3 regions of the Streptomyces sp. NPDC053665 genome follow, and region 3 is predicted to be linked to each of the others. Evidence: riboswitches for the same ligand, from Rfam matches in the RefSeq annotation. Region 3 holds a riboswitch; each other region holds the start of a gene.

Evidence for each region. Region 3 has a riboswitch for cyclic di-AMP ahead of ACZ6ZN_RS14345 (C40 family peptidase). Riboswitches for the same ligand answer to the same signal wherever they lie in the genome.
Region 1: another riboswitch for cyclic di-AMP. It lies ahead of ACZ6ZN_RS26195 (transglycosylase family protein); the one in region 3 lies ahead of ACZ6ZN_RS14345 (C40 family peptidase).
Region 2: another riboswitch for cyclic di-AMP. It lies ahead of ACZ6ZN_RS07110 (M23 family metallopeptidase); the one in region 3 lies ahead of ACZ6ZN_RS14345 (C40 family peptidase).

Annotation. Positions count from the first base shown of each region.
Region 1 is NZ_JBVJKK010000007.1:82,969-88,381, reverse strand. Features, by position in the region: gene ACZ6ZN_RS26205 (cytochrome P450 family protein) at 1-1,139, shown strand, start outside; gene ACZ6ZN_RS26200 (transglycosylase family protein) at 1,319-2,317, shown strand; cyclic di-AMP (ydaO/yuaA leader) riboswitch at 2,546-2,712, shown strand; gene ACZ6ZN_RS26195 (transglycosylase family protein) at 2,717-3,436, shown strand; gene eno (phosphopyruvate hydratase) at 3,836-5,116, shown strand; gene ACZ6ZN_RS26185 (FtsB family cell division protein) at 5,231-5,413, shown strand, end outside.
Region 2 is NZ_JBVJKK010000001.1:1,621,240-1,626,652, reverse strand. Features, by position in the region: gene ACZ6ZN_RS07120 (M16 family metallopeptidase) at 1-714, shown strand, start outside; gene ACZ6ZN_RS07115 (M16 family metallopeptidase) at 711-2,099, shown strand; cyclic di-AMP (ydaO/yuaA leader) riboswitch at 2,291-2,455, shown strand; gene ACZ6ZN_RS07110 (M23 family metallopeptidase) at 2,469-3,257, shown strand; gene ACZ6ZN_RS07105 (GntR family transcriptional regulator) at 3,454-4,149, shown strand; gene ACZ6ZN_RS07100 (HPr family phosphocarrier protein) at 4,347-4,628, opposite strand; gene ACZ6ZN_RS07095 (bifunctional acetate--CoA ligase family protein/GNAT family N-acetyltransferase) at 4,810-5,413, shown strand, end outside.
Region 3 is NZ_JBVJKK010000003.1:297,922-303,334, reverse strand. Features, by position in the region: gene ACZ6ZN_RS14355 (M23 family metallopeptidase) at 1-1,011, shown strand, start outside; gene pcrA (DNA helicase PcrA) at 1,097-3,580, opposite strand; cyclic di-AMP (ydaO/yuaA leader) riboswitch at 3,894-4,067, shown strand; gene ACZ6ZN_RS14345 (C40 family peptidase) at 4,076-5,245, shown strand; gene ACZ6ZN_RS14340 (SLAC1 family transporter) at 5,323-5,413, shown strand, end outside.

The DNA of each region.
Region 1 (5,413 bases), on a different contig from region 3:
GGGTGGAGGCCTGGCTGGTCACGCGCTACGCGGACGCCAAGCAGACGCTCGCCGACCCCCGGCTCTCCAAGAACCCGGCGCACCACGACGAACCGGCCCACGCCAAGGGCAAGACCGGGATCCCGGGGGAGCGCAAGGCGGAGCTGATGACGCACCTGCTGAACATCGACCCGCCGGACCACACCCGGCTGCGGCGGCTGGTGTCCAAGGCGTTCACGCCCCGCCGGGTCGCCGAGTTCGCCCCCCGGGTGCAGGAGCTGACCGACGGCCTCATCGACCGGTTCGCGCGGACGGGGTCGGCGGACCTCATCCACGAGTTCGCCTTCCCGCTGCCCATCTACGCCATCTGCGACCTGCTAGGCGTCCCCCGCGAGGACCAGGACGACTTCCGCGTCTGGGCGGGCATGATGATCCGTCACCAGGGCGGGCCCCGCGGCGGCGTCGCCCGCTCGGTGAAGAAGATGCGCGGCTACCTCGCCGAGCTGATCCACCGCAAGCGCCAGGTGCTGCCCGACGAACCGGCCCCCGGCGAGGACCTCATCTCCGGGCTCATCCGCGCCTCCGACCACGGTGAGCACCTCACCGAGAACGAGGCGGCGGCCATGGCGTTCATCCTGCTGTTCGCCGGGTTCGAGACGACCGTCAACCTCATCGGCAACGGCACCTACGCCCTGCTCACCCACCCCGGGCAGCGGGCCCGCCTCCAGGCGTCCCTCGCCGCCGGGGAGCAGGACCTGCTGGCCACCGGCGTGGAGGAACTGCTGCGCTACGACGGCCCCGTCGAGCTCGCGACCTGGCGCTTCGCCACGCAGCCGCTGACGGTCGGCGGGCAGCGCATCGAGGCCGGCGACCCGGTCCTGGTGGTGCTGGCGGCCGCGGACCGGGACCCGGAGCGGTTCGCCGAGCCGGACACGCTGGACCTGTCCCGCCGGGACAACCAGCACCTCGGGTACGGCCACGGCATCCACTACTGTCTCGGCGCCCCGCTAGCCCGGCTGGAGGGCCAGACCGCCCTCGCCACGCTGCTGACGCGCCTGCCCGACCTCCGGCTCGCGGCCGACCCGGACGAGCTGCGCTGGCGCGGCGGGCTCATCATGCGGGGGCTGCGGACCCTCCCGGTGGAGTTCACTCCGGTGTGACGGCCGCCATGACCAGCGAGCGCTCCCGCCAAACATGACACGCCGTCATGTCTGTGATCTTCACGTGATCTGCGCGGCATGAACTTGTGACAAGTGATCGTCTGCCTATACGTTCACCCATCAACGCGGCCCGGAGACGGCGCCGCGCGGGTCACTGCTGTCTTGCGAAAGGTCTCCGTATGCTCTCCGGGAACGGTCGTCACCGTCGCCCCCGCCAGGCTCCGGCTCTCCTCGTCGCGGCCGGAGTGACCGGCTCCGCCATCGCGATCCCGCTCCTCGGGGCCTCCGGTGCCAGCGCTGCGGACGGCGCCACCTGGGACCGGATCGCGGACTGCGAGACCGGCGGGGCCTGGAGCCAGAACAGCGGCAACGGCTACTACGGCGGCCTCGCGCTCTCCCAGGAGGACTGGGAGAGTCACGGCGGTCTCGACTACGCCGCGAGCGCCGATCTGGCCAGCCGTTCGCAGCAGATAGCCGTGGCCGAGAGAATCCTCGCCGAACAGGGGGTCGGCGCCTGGCACACCTGCGGGCTCCTCTCCGGCCTCGAGAAGGGTGCGTCGGGTTCGGGCGATGCGTCCGGCTCGTCCGGCTCGTCCGGTGACTCCGCTCCGACGGACTCGCCCGGACTGCTCGACTCGCTCGGATCCTCCGGGTCCTCCGCCTCGCCCTCCCCGTCCGCATCGTCCCCGTCGTCTTCCCCGTCCGGCTCGGCGTCACCTGACGCTTCGTCGGCATCTCGGGGCGAATCGGATGATTCCGGTACATCGCGCGCCTCTCGCAGTGCCGATCGGGGGTCGGCCGGCTCGCGGTCGGCCACGCCCGAGAGCGAGGCATCCGGCAAGTCCCGCCCGAGCGACGGCTCCTCGGCCGCGGCGGACACCGGTTCCGGCCGGCACCGCGGCCCCAGTGCCGACGAGAGCACCGAGTCCGCGGACGGCGCTGCGAACGGGTCCTCGGGGCGCCACGCCTCGCGCGACGAGAAGGGCTCCGACGAGAAGTCGGAGGGCGCCTACATCGTCGGCGTCGGGGACAGCGCCTGGTCCATCGCCGACTCCCTCCGGATCGACGGGGGATGGGACGAGTTGTACGCCGGGGGCGAGAAGGCCGCCGACAGCGATGCGGAGCCCGTTCTGCCCGGTCAGACGCTTACCGCAGAGGACGAAACGGACGGGAAGTAGCCGTTCGGGCAGTGCGGGAACGGCGGCGGAAGTCGCCCCGAATCGACGCGAGTTCACGCCATGTTTCGCGGCCTATGTCCCGTATAAACGTGGTGAGAGATAGGTCTCAGAAGCCTTGATCGTCTTTGAAATTCCGGCGATCGCCTGTCTACGGTCGTGACCGCTCGCCACCGCGAGCCCCGGCGGCCGCAACGCCGAATCCTGCCAGCGGCCGTACGGGAACAGTCGTCGCGTCAAGCGCCGTAGGCAGGAGCGGGGGACCCAAGGTAGGTGCCCGACCGGCTCGTTGAGCCGGAAGGGCTAGGGGTGGAGCCGCGTCCCGTGAGGGACGTGGCCGGGCAACTCAACCGGCCCGAACCCGACAGCTCACCTCGCAGGCGTCGGTGAGGGGATCCATCCATGCTGTTTTCCGGCAAGGGCAAGCACCGTCGTCCGTCCAAGGCCACTCGCGCCATCGCCGTCGCCGGTGTCGCCTCCGCCGCCGTCGCCGCTCCGCTGATGGCGGCCGGCAACGCCTCCGCCGCCACCGCCTCCGAGTGGGACGCCGTCGCCCAGTGCGAGTCCGGCGGCAACTGGTCCATCAACACCGGCAACGGCTACTACGGCGGTCTGCAGTTCTCCGCCTCCACGTGGGCCGGTTACGGCGGCACGCAGTACGCCTCCACCGCCGACAAGGCCTCGAAGGCGCAGCAGATCGAGATCGCCGAGAAGGTCCTCGCCAGCCAGGGCAAGGGTGCCTGGCCGGTCTGCGGCAAGGGCCTGTCGAGCGCCGGTTACACCGGCGGCGGTTCCACCGACTCCGGCAGCTCCGCCGGCTCCTCGCAGCAGAACCAGCAGAGCCAGCAGAACCAGCAGGGCACCGAGTCCCGCGAGACCGAGCAGCAGCCGGCCTCCCGTTCCGACGAGCGCCCGGCCGCCAAGAAGACCGTCACCACCCCGACCGGCAAGAAGGTCAAGAAGGGCGACGGCGAGTACAAGGTCGTCAAGGGCGACACCCTCAGCTCGATCGCGGCCGAGGAGAAGGTCAAGGGCGGCTGGGAGAAGCTGTTCCGGCTGAACAAGGACATCGTCGAGGACGCCAACCTCATCTACCCGGGCCAGCAGCTGCACCTGAAGTAAGCAGCAGCTCCCACCGCCGCAGGGCGGTCCGCACCGCACACCCGCGGTCCGGCCGCCCGGCGGCCCCGCCCTCGCGGGAGGCCCTCGCCCTGACAGGCGGCCCCCCGCCGCACGGGCGGGACCCCCGTCCCCACGGGCTCCCCGCCCCGGTGCGCGTTCCCCCGTACGCACCGGGGCGGGGTCATGTCCGCCCGGGCTCCGGGGGCCGAGTTTCGGCCCGTTGCGGCGAACCGCCTTTGTTCCGTTCGGAAACAATTTACTCTCGGTTCTGTCCATGGGGTGGGCGACCCGGTGGCCGATCGCCCCGGGCCGGTTAGGCTCATGTCGCGAGCCACCGGGCCCGCACCCCGCCGGGTCCACGCGACCCGCGTCACCGCGTCACATAAGAAGGAGATGCTCGTGCCGTCCATCGACGTCGTCGTAGCCCGGGAAATCCTGGACTCCCGAGGCAACCCCACGGTCGAGGTCGAGGTCGGCCTCGACGACGGCAGCACCGGCCGTGCCGCCGTCCCGTCCGGCGCCTCCACGGGCGCCTTCGAGGCCATCGAGCTCCGCGACGGCGACTCGAACCGCTACCTCGGCAAGGGTGTGGAGAAGGCCGTCCTCGCGGTCATCGAGCAGATCGGCCCGGAGCTGGTCGGTTACGACGCCACCGAGCAGCGCCTGATCGACCAGGCGATGTTCGACCTGGACGCCACCGACAACAAGGGCTCGCTCGGCGCCAACGCCATCCTCGGCGTCTCCCTCGCCGTCGCCCACGCCGCCTCCGAGGCCAGCGACCTGCCGCTGTTCCGCTACCTGGGCGGCCCGAACGCGCACCTGCTGCCGGTGCCGATGATGAACATCCTGAACGGCGGCTCGCACGCCGACTCCAACGTGGACATCCAGGAGTTCATGATCGCGCCGATCGGCGCGGAGTCCTTCTCCGAGGCCCTGCGCTGGGGCGCCGAGGTCTACCACACGCTGAAGAAGGTCCTGAAGGGCAAGGGCCTGGCCACCGGCCTCGGCGACGAGGGCGGCTTCGCCCCGAACCTCGGCTCCAACCGCGAGGCCCTCGACCTCATCCTCGAGGCCATCAAGGAAGCCGGCTACACCCCCGGCGAGCAGATCGCCCTCGCGCTCGACGTGGCCGCCTCCGAGTTCTACAAGGACGGCGTCTACACCTTCGAGGGCAAGGAGCGCTCGGCGGCCGAGATGACCGAGTACTACGCGGAGCTCGTGGACGCGTACCCGCTCGTCTCCATCGAGGACCCGCTGTTCGAGGACGACTGGGAGGGCTGGAAGACCATCACCGCCAAGCTCGGTGACAAGGTCCAGCTCGTCGGCGACGACCTGTTCGTCACCAACCCCGAGCGTCTCGCCCGCGGCATCGAGGAGGGCGCCGCCAACGCCCTGCTGGTGAAGGTGAACCAGATCGGCTCGCTGACCGAGACCCTGGACGCCGTGGAGCTCGCCCAGCGCAACGGCTTCAAGTGCATGATGTCCCACCGCTCCGGCGAGACCGAGGACGTCACCATCGCCGACCTGGCCGTCGCCACCAACTGCGGCCAGATCAAGACCGGCGCCCCGGCCCGCTCCGAGCGCGTCGCCAAGTACAACCAGCTGCTGCGCATCGAGGAGATCCTCGACGACGCCGCGGTCTACGCCGGCCGCAGCGCCTTCCCGCGCTTCAAGGGCTGACGGCGACAGACCCGGCTCGTCGGCAGCAGCGTCGTACGTACGTCCCCGGACTCGGTCCCGTACCGTGTCCGGGGACGTACGCGCGTATGACGGTGGAGCGGGAGGCGGACTGACATGGCCGTGAAGGACCGGGACCGGTTCTCCACCGCGACCAGGATCCGGCTGCTCGGTGAGCAGACCGCGGCCCGGGTCTACCGCTCCCAGACCAGGCGCCAGGCCCGCCGCTCCCGGCTGACCGGCCGGGCGGCGCTGCTCGCGCTGGTGCTGTGCTCGCTGATCGTGGCCCTGGCCTGGCCG
Region 2 (5,413 bases), on a different contig from region 3:
TGGGTCGAGAAGTACTTCGGCTCCATCCCCGGCCACGACGGCAAGCCCGCCCCGCGCGACGGCTCCCTGCCGGAGACCATCGGCGAGCAGCTGCGCGAGGTCGTCGAGGAGGAGGTCCCGGCGCGTGCCCTGATGGCCGCCTACCGGCTGCCGCACGACGGCACACGCGCGTGCGACGCCGCCGACCTGGCCCTGACCGTCCTCGGCGGCGGCGAGTCCTCCCGGCTGTACAACCGCCTGGTGCGGCGCGACCGTACGGCCGTCGCGGCCGGGTTCGGCCTGCTGCGGCTGGCCGGGGCGCCCTCGCTGGGCTGGCTGGACGTCAAGACGTCCGGTGACGTGGAGGTGCCGGTGATCGAGGCCGCCATCGACGAGGAGCTCGCCCGGTTCGCCGAGGAGGGCCCCACGGCCGAGGAGATGGAGCGCGCCCAGGCCCAGTTGGAGCGCGAGTGGCTGGACCGCCTCGGCACGGTCGCGGGCCGCGCCGACGAACTGTGCCGGTACGCCGTGCTGTTCGGTGACCCCCAGCTCGCCCTGACCGCCGTCCAGCGCGTGCTGGAGGTCACGGCCGAGGAGGTCCAGGAGGTCGCCAAGGCCCGCCTGCGCCCCGACAACCGCGCGGTGCTCGTCTACGAGCCCGTCGCCGACGAGACCGACGATGCCGGGGACACCGCACCCGCGGCCGGCGACGAGAACGAGGAGGCGGCCAAGTGACCGAGCTCGCCACGATGGACTTCCACCCCCGGCCGCAGGCGGGCGAGGCCAAGCCCTGGGCCTTCCCGGCCCCGGAGCGCGGCACTCTCGGCAACGGCCTGACGGTCCTGCGCTGCCACCGCCCCGGCCAGCAGGTCGTCGCCGTCGAGGTGCTGCTGCACGCGCCCCTGGACGCCGAGCCGGCCGGCCTGGACGGCGTCGCCACGATCATGGCGCGGGCCTTCTCCGAGGGCACCGACAAGCACTCCGCCGAGGAGTTCGCGGCCGAACTGGAGCGCGCGGGCGCCACCCTGGACGCGCACGCCGACCACCCCGGGGTCCGGATCAGCCTGGAGGTCCCGGCCTCCCGGCTCGAGAAGGGGCTCGGTCTGCTGGCCGACGCCCTGAGGGCGCCCGCGTTCGCGGACAGCGAGATCGAGCGGCTGGTCCGCAACCGCCTCGACGAGATCCCGCACGAGCTGGCCAATCCCTCGCGCCGGGCCGCCAAGGAGCTGTCCCGGCAGCTGTTCCCGGCGGACTCGCGCATGTCGCGGCCCCGGCAGGGCGGCGAGGAGACCGTCGCCGCGATCGACTCCGCGGCCGTACGCGGCTTCTACGAGAAGCACGTCCGGCCCGCCACGGCCACCGCCGTCGTCGTCGGCGACCTCACCGGCATCGACCTCGACGCCCTGCTCGGTGACACGCTGGGCGCCTGGACCGGCTCCCGTGCCGAGCCGCGTCCGGTGCCGCCGGTCACCGCCGACGACCGGGGCCGGGTCGTCATCGTCCACCGCCCGGGCGCCGTCCAGACGCAGCTGCTCATCGGCCGCACCGGCCCGGACCGGCACGACCGCGTCTGGCCCGCCCAGGTGCTCGGCACGTACTGCCTCGGCGGCACCCTGACGTCCCGTCTGGACCGCGTGCTGCGCGAGGAGAAGGGCTACACCTACGGGGTGCGGGCGTTCGCCCAGGTCCTGCGGTCCGCCCCGGACGGCACCGGCGCCTCGATGCTCGCCATCAGCGGTTCGGTGGACACGCCCAACACCGGTCCCGCCCTGCAGGACCTGTGGACCGTGCTGCGCACCCTGGCGGCCGAGGGGCTGACCGACGCCGAGCGGGACGTCGCCGTGCAGAACCTGGTCGGCGTCGCGCCGCTGAAGTACGAGACGGCGGCGGCCGTCGCCTCCACGCTGGCCGACCAGGTCGAGCAGCACCTGCCCGACGACTACCAGGCGGCGCTGTACCGGCAGCTCGCCGCGACCGGCACCGTGGAGGCCACCGCGGCGGTCGTCAGCGCCTTCCCCGTGGACCGTCTGGTGACCGTGCTCGTCGGTGACGCGACGCAGATCAAGGCGCCCGTCGAGGCCCTCGGCATCGGCGAAGTCTCGGTCGTCACCGCGGAGTAGGGCACACGCGCGCGGGAGCCCTGGTTGTCATCGAAGGCACCAGGGCTCCCTTATGCCCGAATTGGTACGGAGGAGGCCCGTCTGCCCTGTGGGATGCGCTACAAAAGGCGGGTTTCGTTTGGGAATTGAAAGCGGCGCCGCTTAGCGTCATCCGGGCTGTTCGTCAGGCAGTGCGCCGCACCCGCGGCACCGGACAGTCATCGCCGAGTCCCCGTACGGCGCGAGCCAGGGGAGCCGGGGACCCAACCGCAGTCCCTGGGGTGAATCGGACGCCCGCGCGAGCCGCGAGGGGGTCCGTAGGAGACCTTCCTGCTCCGAACCCGTCAGCTAACCCGGTAGGCGAGAAGGAAGGAAAGGACCAGCCACTTCATGGCGTTCACCCGCGCCACCGGGAAGCACCGTCGCCCCAGCCGCCTCCAGCGCGGCACGGCCCGTGCGGCGGGCGTCGCGGCTCTCGCCACGACCGGCGTCATCGGCACCGTGGCCGCTCCGGCCGCCTTCGCCGCCGAGCCGGCTCCCGAGCAGACCGGTCTCACCCCCGTCGTCACCATGGGCGACACCGTCGCCGAGCAGATCGACGCCCAGGCCGTCGCGCAGAAGCAGGCGGCCGAGGAGGCCGCCGCGAAGAAGAAGGCCGAGGAGGCCGCGCGCGAGCGGGCCGCCGAGGCGGCCAAGAAGGCCAAGGAAGCCGCCGAGAAGGCGCGCGAGGCCAAGGAGCGCGCCGCCCGCGAGGCCGAGCGCAAGCGCCTGAACACCTTCGTGTCCCCGATCTCCGGCTCGTACGTGTCGACCAGCTACCAGGCCAGCAGTGGCCTGTGGTCCTCCGGCAGCCACACCGGCGTCGACTTCCACGCCGCGACCGGCACCTCGGTCCACTCCGTCGGCGCCGGTACGGTCGTCGAGGCCGGCTGGGGCGGCGCGTACGGCAACCAGGTCGTGATCAAGATGAACGACGGCACGTACACCCAGTACGGCCACCTGTCGTCCATCGGCGTCTCGGTCGGCCAGCAGGTCACCCCCGGTCAGCAGATCGGCCTGTCCGGCGCGACCGGCAACGTCACCGGCCCGCACCTGCACTTCGAGGCCCGCACGAGCCCCGAGTACGGCTCCGACATGGACCCCGTCGCCTACCTCCGCTCGCACGGCGTCAACCTCTGACGTCACCCCGAGTTCCGTGAAAGCCCCGGCCCGCAGGCCGGGGCTTTTCGCGTCCCGGACGGCTCGTCGTCCAAAAACTTCTCCCTGATTTCCGTCCGCCGCCGGAAAGTGCGGCACATTGCCATAGAGTCACTCGCAATGAAGAGCCGTGGAGCGCGCGTCGGCGTTTTCCCCGGGAATCAGACGGAGGTCGGTCATGCGCATTCCCGCGCACTCGGTGTGCACCGCCATCCGGGACGACATCGTCGCCGGCGTCCACGCGCGCGGGGCCCGGCTCACCGAGGAGCTGCTGGCCCGCCGCTACGGCGTCTCCCGCGTTCCCGTGCGGGAGGCCCTGCGCACCCTGGAGGCCGAGGGCTTCGTGGTGACCAGACGGCACGCGGGCGCCTGCGTCGCCGAACCCACCGAGCAGGAGGCCGCCGACCTGCTGCAGATGCGGCTGCTGCTGGAGCCGCTCGGTGCGGCCCGGGCCGCGCAGCGCCGCACCGAGGCCCATCTCAAGGTCCTGCGCGGCCTGGTCCGGCTGGGCCGGGAGCGGGCGCGCCAGGGCGGCGGCGACGACCTGCGCTCCCTGGACGGCTGGTTCCACGAGACGCTGGCCCAGGCCTGCGGGAGCCCCGCGCTGACCGCGGTGCTCACCCAGCTCCGGCACAAGATCGCCTGGATGTACACGGTCGAGGCGCCGCCCGGCCCGGTGGAGTCGTGGAACGAGCACGGCGCGATCGTGGACGCCGTGGCGCGCGGCGACGGCGAGCGCGCGCGGGCGGCCGCGGCCCTGCACGTCGAGCGCGCGACCGCCGCCCACCGCCTGCGGTCCGGCTCGGCCGGGGAGCGCGCCGGGCGGGTGAGGAACTCGCAACATCCCGTCAACACGGCGAGCCCGCGGATTTAACGCGAGAGCCGTATACAAAGAGCAGGGAATTTCCGGAGCGCCGGAATTCCGCATGTCCGCTGCCCTGTTCCTGAAAATGCGGCATCCCGCGCATGCGGCCGTGCGTGTGCGTGCACGGAAATGCAGCCCCGAAATGCGAAGGGCCCATCCGGTCGACACCGAATGGGCCCCGCACGCGCCGGAGAGGCGCTCTCACATCAGACGGTCTCGGGCAGTTCCTCGAGACCCTCGGCAACCAGCTTGGCCAGCCGGTCCAGGGCGGCGTCCGCGCCCTCGGCGTCGGAGGCGAGGACGATCTCCTCGCCGCCCTGGGCGCCCAGACCCAGGACGGCCAGCATCGAGGCCGCGTTGACGGGGTTGCCGTCAGCCTTGGCGATCGTCACCGGGACGCCTGTGGCCGTGGCGGCTCGGACGAAGATGGAGGCGGGGCGGGCGTGGAGGCCCTCGGCCCAGCCGACGTTGACGCGGCGCTCAGCCATGTGTTGCTGCCCTTCGGTGTTCCGGGTTGTCTAGACCAGTTTCCCACACGTGAAGCCCACCGGGAGCGGCCCTGTCGTGCCACCGCCCCGGGGCGGAGATCGGATCGCGGCCTCGACCCGACCGACGCCCTCCACAGACTGCCCCGCGCCGCTGTCGGACGCGAGCCGTACTCTGGGGCCCATGCAGACCTCGCCGGACCGGCACGAGTACCCCGCCCACTGGGAGGCCGACGTGGTGCTGCGCGACGGTGGCACCGCACGCATCCGGCCCATCACCGTCGATGACGCCGATCGCCTCGTCAGCTTCTACGAGCAGGTCTCCGACGAGTCGAAGTACTACCGCTTCTTCGCGCCGTACCCTCGCCTGTCCGCCAAGGATGTCCACCGCTTCACGCACCACGACTTCGTGGACCGGGTGGGACTCGCGGCCACGGTCGGCGGCGAGTTCATCGCCACCGTACGCTACGACCGCATCGGCGCCGACGGAACGCCCGCGTCCGCTCCCGCCGACGAGGCCGAGGTCGCCTTCCTCGTCCAGGACGCCCACCAGGGCCGCGGAGTCGCCTCCGCCCTGCTCGAGCACATCGCCGCGGTCGCCCGGGAGCGCGGCATCCGCCGGTTCGCCGCCGAGGTGCTGCCCGCGAACACCAAGATGATCAAGGTGTTCACGGACGCCGGGTACACCCAGAAGCGCAGCTTCGAGGACGGCGTGGTCCGTCTGGAGTTCGACCTCGAACCCACCGACCGCTCCCTGGCCGTGCAGTACGCGCGCGAGCACCGCGCGG
Region 3 (5,413 bases):
GAGCACCCTGCCGAAACCTTCGAGCAGCGCGAGCCGACGCCGTTCGAGGCGCACGAGCCGACGCAGTTCGACCCGTCCGAGCCGGTGCCCTTCGACCAGCTCGAGACCGCGACGTTCGAGCACGTCGGCTACGACGACCCCACCGGCCACGGGCCCGCCGCCGACGGCGGCGAGACGGCCTCCACCGGTGAACTGCCCGCCGTCGGCCCGCTCCTGGACGGCCAGGAAGAGGTCGCGCCCCCCGGTTCCCGGGCCGCGGCGCGGGCCGGGTCCCGCTCCCGCCGCCGTACGCCGCCGAAGCGTTCGGCGCTGCTGACCGTCGCGGTGCCGTCGGCGTGCGTGATGGGTGTCGCGGGGATCGCGGCCGCGTCGGTGGGCAGCTTCACCGACGACAGCGCGGCCGAGGCGCACACGACGGCCGCGGACGTGCAGCCGGTGAAGCCGGCCGCCGCCAACAACAAGCTCGACACGCAGTTGCAGAGCCTCGCCGCCGGCGCCGACGACTTCGCCGACCGGGCCAGCCGGACGCAGGAGCGCATCGACCTCAAGGCCCAGCAGGTCGCCGAGAAGAAGCGGGCGGCGGAGGAGGCGGCCCGCAAGGAGCGGCTGCGCCCCAAGTTCGCCCTGCCGGTCTCGCAGCACGGACTGAGCGCCTACTACGGCCAGTCGGGCATCAACTGGATGTCCCTGCACACGGGCATCGACTTCCCCGTCGCGTACGGCACGACCGTGATGGCCGCGACCGACGGCACCGTGCGCACGCAGTGGAACAGCGCCTACGGCAACATGATGATCGTGACCGCGAAGGACGGCACGGAGACGTGGTACTGCCACCTCTCCACCTACACCGTCCCCTCCGGTACGGCCGTGAAGGCCGGCGACCCGATCGCCCGCTCCGGCAACTCGGGCAACTCCACCGGTCCGCACCTGCACTTCGAGGTGCGTCCGGGCGGCGGCTCGGCGATCGACCCGCTCCCGTGGCTGCGCAGCCACGGCATCAACCCGGCCTGACCGTCCGGCCGCCGGGGGCGCCCCGGCGGTTCCCGGCGCCCGGCTCCCGCCCGCGGCGTGCGAACGGGAGCCTCCGCTCAGCGGATCAGAGCTTCTCCACCGGCGCGTAGCGCAGCAGCAGCCGCTTGGGCTTGGTGTCGCCGAAGTCGATCGTCGCCTCGGCGTTCGCTCCCGTGCCCTTGACCGCGACGACCGTGCCGAGGCCGAACTGGTCGTGGGTGACCCGGTCCCCCACGGTCAGCGCCACCACCGGCTTCTCGGCGGTGCGGCGCGTGGCGAAGCCGGAGGCGCCGGACGCCGAGGAGCGCGAGCGGGACGAGGACAGGGAGGCCGCGACCGCGGAGACCGGCCCGGAGGACGCGGGCACGGTCGCACCCGTGCGCTTCCACTCGACGTGGGCCGGCGGGATCTCCTCCAGGAACCGGGAGGGCGGGTTGTACGAGGGCTGGCCCCAGGCGCTGCGCAGGGTGGACCGCGTCAGATACAGCCGCTCCCGGGCGCGCGTGATCCCGACGTAGGCCAGGCGGCGCTCCTCCTCCAGTTCCTTGTTCTCCCCCAGGGCGCGCATGTGGGGGAAGACGCCGTCCTCCATGCCGGTGAGGAAGACGACCGGGAACTCCAGGCCCTTGGCGGTGTGCAGGGTCATCAGCGTGATGACGCCGTCGCCGTCCTCCTCGTCGGGGATCTGGTCGGAGTCGGCGACCAGGGCGACCTGTTCGAGGAAGTCGGACAGCGTGCCGCCGGTCTCCGCGTCCTCGCCGCGCTCCTGCTCGAACTCCATGGCGACGGCGGCGAGTTCCTGGAGGTTCTCGATCCGGGTCTCGTCCTGCGGGTCGGTGGACGCCTGGAGTTCGGCCAGGTAGCCGGTGCGCTCCAGCACGGCCTCCAGGACGGTGGCAGGCCCGGCGCCGGACTCGACGATCGTGCGGAGGTCCTCCATCAGCGTGTTGAACCGCTTGACGGCGTTGGTGGAGCGCGCGGCCATGCCGTACGCCTCGTCGACGCGCTTGAGCGCCTGCGGGAAGCTGATCTTCTCGCGCTGGGACAGGGCGTCGATCATCGCCTCGGCGCGGTCGCCGATGCCCCGCTTGGGGACGTTGAGGATCCGGCGCAGCGGCACCGAGTCCTCGGGGTTGGACAGCACGCGCAGGTAGGCCAGGACGTCCCGGACCTCCTTGCGCTCGTAGAAGCGCACGCCGCCGACGACCTTGTAGGGCAGGCCGACGCGGATGAAGACCTCTTCGAAGACACGGGACTGGGCGTTGGTGCGGTAGAAGACCGCGACGTCGCCCGCCTTGGCCTCGCCGGCGTCGGTGAGGCGGTCTATCTCGTCGGCGACGAACTGCGCCTCGTCGTGCTCGGTGTCGGCGACGTAGCCGGTGATCCGCGCACCGGTGCCCGCGTTGGTCCACAGGTTCTTGGGGCGGCGGGACTCGTTGCGCTCGATGACGGCGTTGGCCGCGGACAGGATGGTCTGCGTGGAGCGGTAGTTCTGCTCGAGCAGGATCGTCGTCGCGTCCGGGTAGTCCTCCTCGAACTGGAGGATGTTGCGGATCGTCGCGCCGCGGAAGGCGTAGATCGACTGGTCGGCGTCGCCCACCACGCACAGCTCGGCGGGCGGCACCTCGGCCTCGGGCGGTACGTCGACCGGGTGCTCGGAGGTGCCGACCAGCTCGCGCACGAGGGCGTACTGGGCGTGGTTGGTGTCCTGGTACTCGTCGACCAGGACGTGGCGGAAGCGGCGGCGGTAGTGCTCGGCGACGTCCGGGAAGGCGCGCAGCAGGTTGACCGTCGTCATGATCAGGTCGTCGAAGTCGAGGGCGTTCGCCTCGCGCAGCCGCGACTGGTACATGGCGTAGGCCTGGGCGAGGGTCTTCTCGAAACCGTCGGTGGCCTGGGCGGCGAAGTCCTCCTCGTCGATCAGCTCGTTCTTCAGGTTGCTGATCTTGGCGCTGAAGGACTTGGGCGGGAAGCGCTTGGGGTCGAGGTCCAGGTCGCGGCAGACCAGGGCCATGAGGCGCTTGGAGTCGGCGGCGTCGTAGATCGAGAAGGAGGAGGTGAAGCCGAGCTTCTTGCTCTCCCGGCGCAGGATGCGCACGCACGCGCTGTGGAAGGTCATGACCCACATGGCGTTGGCGCGCGGGCCGACGAGCTGCTCGACGCGCTCCTTCATCTCGCCGGCGGCCTTGTTGGTGAAGGTGATCGCGAGGATCTGCCCCGGGTGCACGTGCCGCTCGGCCAGCAGGTGGGCGATGCGGTGGGTGAGCACGCGGGTCTTGCCGGAGCCGGCGCCGGCGACGATGAGCAGCGGGGAGCCGGAGTGGACGACGGCGGCCCGCTGGTTGTCGTTGAGCCCTTCCAGCAGCGCGGCGGCGTCGATCACCGGGCGGGGGGCGCCGTCCCGGTAGTGGGTGTCGCGGTCCGGCGGCACGTCGAACTTCCCGCCGAACAGATCGTCCGGAAGCGGCTCCGGAGCGTGATCGTCCTCGGGGGGCGGCGGGGGCTCGTCCGCGGGGCCCCGCTGGGCCTGGAGGCTCGCCAGGAAGTTGTCGTCAAAGAGGCTGCTCATCGCTCTCCGAGTCTAGGGCGCCCCACTGACAGTCCGCCGCCACCCCGGAGACATCGCCCCGGGCACCGGCGGGGCGGCCGGGCCCGTGGCGCGATGTCACCCTCCAGCGCCGCATGATCACGTTCCGCTATGTCCGCAACAATCCCGGGCAAATCAGGACCGAGCCGCCTGGATCGTTCACTCCGAGCAACGCTCCCCGGGAAGGTCACGAAAATGTATCGGGCATATCACCCATCAACCTTCACAGAGGCCACACGAGTTGGCTACCGTGCGACCAGGCCGCACGACCGTTTCCGGCGAACGTCGCCGGGCCGCGCGGCCTCCGCCGAGTCCGGTGTGCCGCAGCGGCAGCCGGAGCCGGGGACCCAACCGAGAACCCCGGGGTGAATCGGCCCGCCTCCTGATCCGGAGAAGGCCGTAGGGCAACCCTTCCGAACCACCCGCCCGAACCCGACAGCTAACCCGGTAGGCGGACGATGGAAGGAGTCGCCTCCCTTGGCGTCGCACCGCAAGTCGCGTCCCACCGGTTCGCGCGTGGCAGGCATACGGACCCCCGCCCTGGCAACGGCGGCCCTCACCTCCGTGGCCCTGCTGTCCCAGTCGGCCAACGCCGCCCCCGAGGCCGACGACAAGCCCAGCCTCGAAGAAGTCGAGAAGAAAGTCGACGACCTGTACCGCCAGGCCGAGTCGGCGACCGAGAAGTACAACGGGGCCAAGGAGAAGACCGCCAAGCAGCGCAAGCGCGTCGACACCCTCCTCGACGACGTCGCGCAGCGCGCCGGGAAGCTCAACGAGGCGCGCGAGAAGCTCGGCTCCTACGCCTCCGCCCAGTACCGCACGGGGGCGGCCGCGCCGGAGACGGCGACGTTCCTGCTCGCGGACACCCCGCAGGACTACTTCGACCAGACCCAGCTGATGGACCGGATGACCGGCCGCCAGAAGGAAGCGGTCGACGACTTCGTCACCCAGCAGTCCGAGACGATGACGAAGCGCCGGGAGGCCACCGAGAGCCTGGAGAAGCTCACCGACGCCCAGGGCGACCTGAAGGCGGCCAAGGCGACCGTCCAGCGCAAGCTGGCCGACGCCCGCGCGCTGATGTCGCGGCTGACCGCCGAGGAGAAGGCGCGGCTCGCGGCCATCGAGCAGGAGAAGCAGCGGGAAGCCGCCCGCCGGGCCGCCGAGCTGGCCCGGCAGCAGACCGCGCAGGAGCAGACCCAGCGCGAGGAGGCCCCCCGGCAGGAGAGCGGCTCGCCGTCGCAGGACTCCGGCTCGCCCTCCACGCCGGCCCCGGTGGACTCCTCGTACGCCACCAAGGCGGACAAGGCCCTGGCGTTCGCGCGCGCCCAGATCGGCAAGCCGTACGTCTGGGGTGCCGTCGGTCCCGGCTCCTACGACTGCTCGGGCCTCACCCAGGCCGCCTGGAAGGCCGCCGGCGTCACCCTCCCGCGCACGACCTACGACCAGGTCGACGCCGGCACCACCGTCCCGGTGTCCCAGGCCCGGCCGGGCGACCTGGTCTTCTTCTACGACGACGTCACGCACGTCGGGCTGTACATCGGCAACGGCATGATGATCCACGCGCCGAAGCCGGGCACGTACGTGCGCGAGGAGTCGGTCTACTACGACGGCGAGTCGGCGATCCACAGCGTGGTGCGGCCCGCCTGAGCGGACACGGACGTTTTTGAGGGGCACGCGCGCGTGCCCCTCACCTCCGGCGCGCGTTGCTCTCTAGCATCGGCGCTATGTCCGGTCCCTCCCCGTTTGCCACCTGGTGGGCGACGTATGCGCTGGCGACCGGCACCGTGTCGGTCGGTCTCGACTCCGCGGGTCACG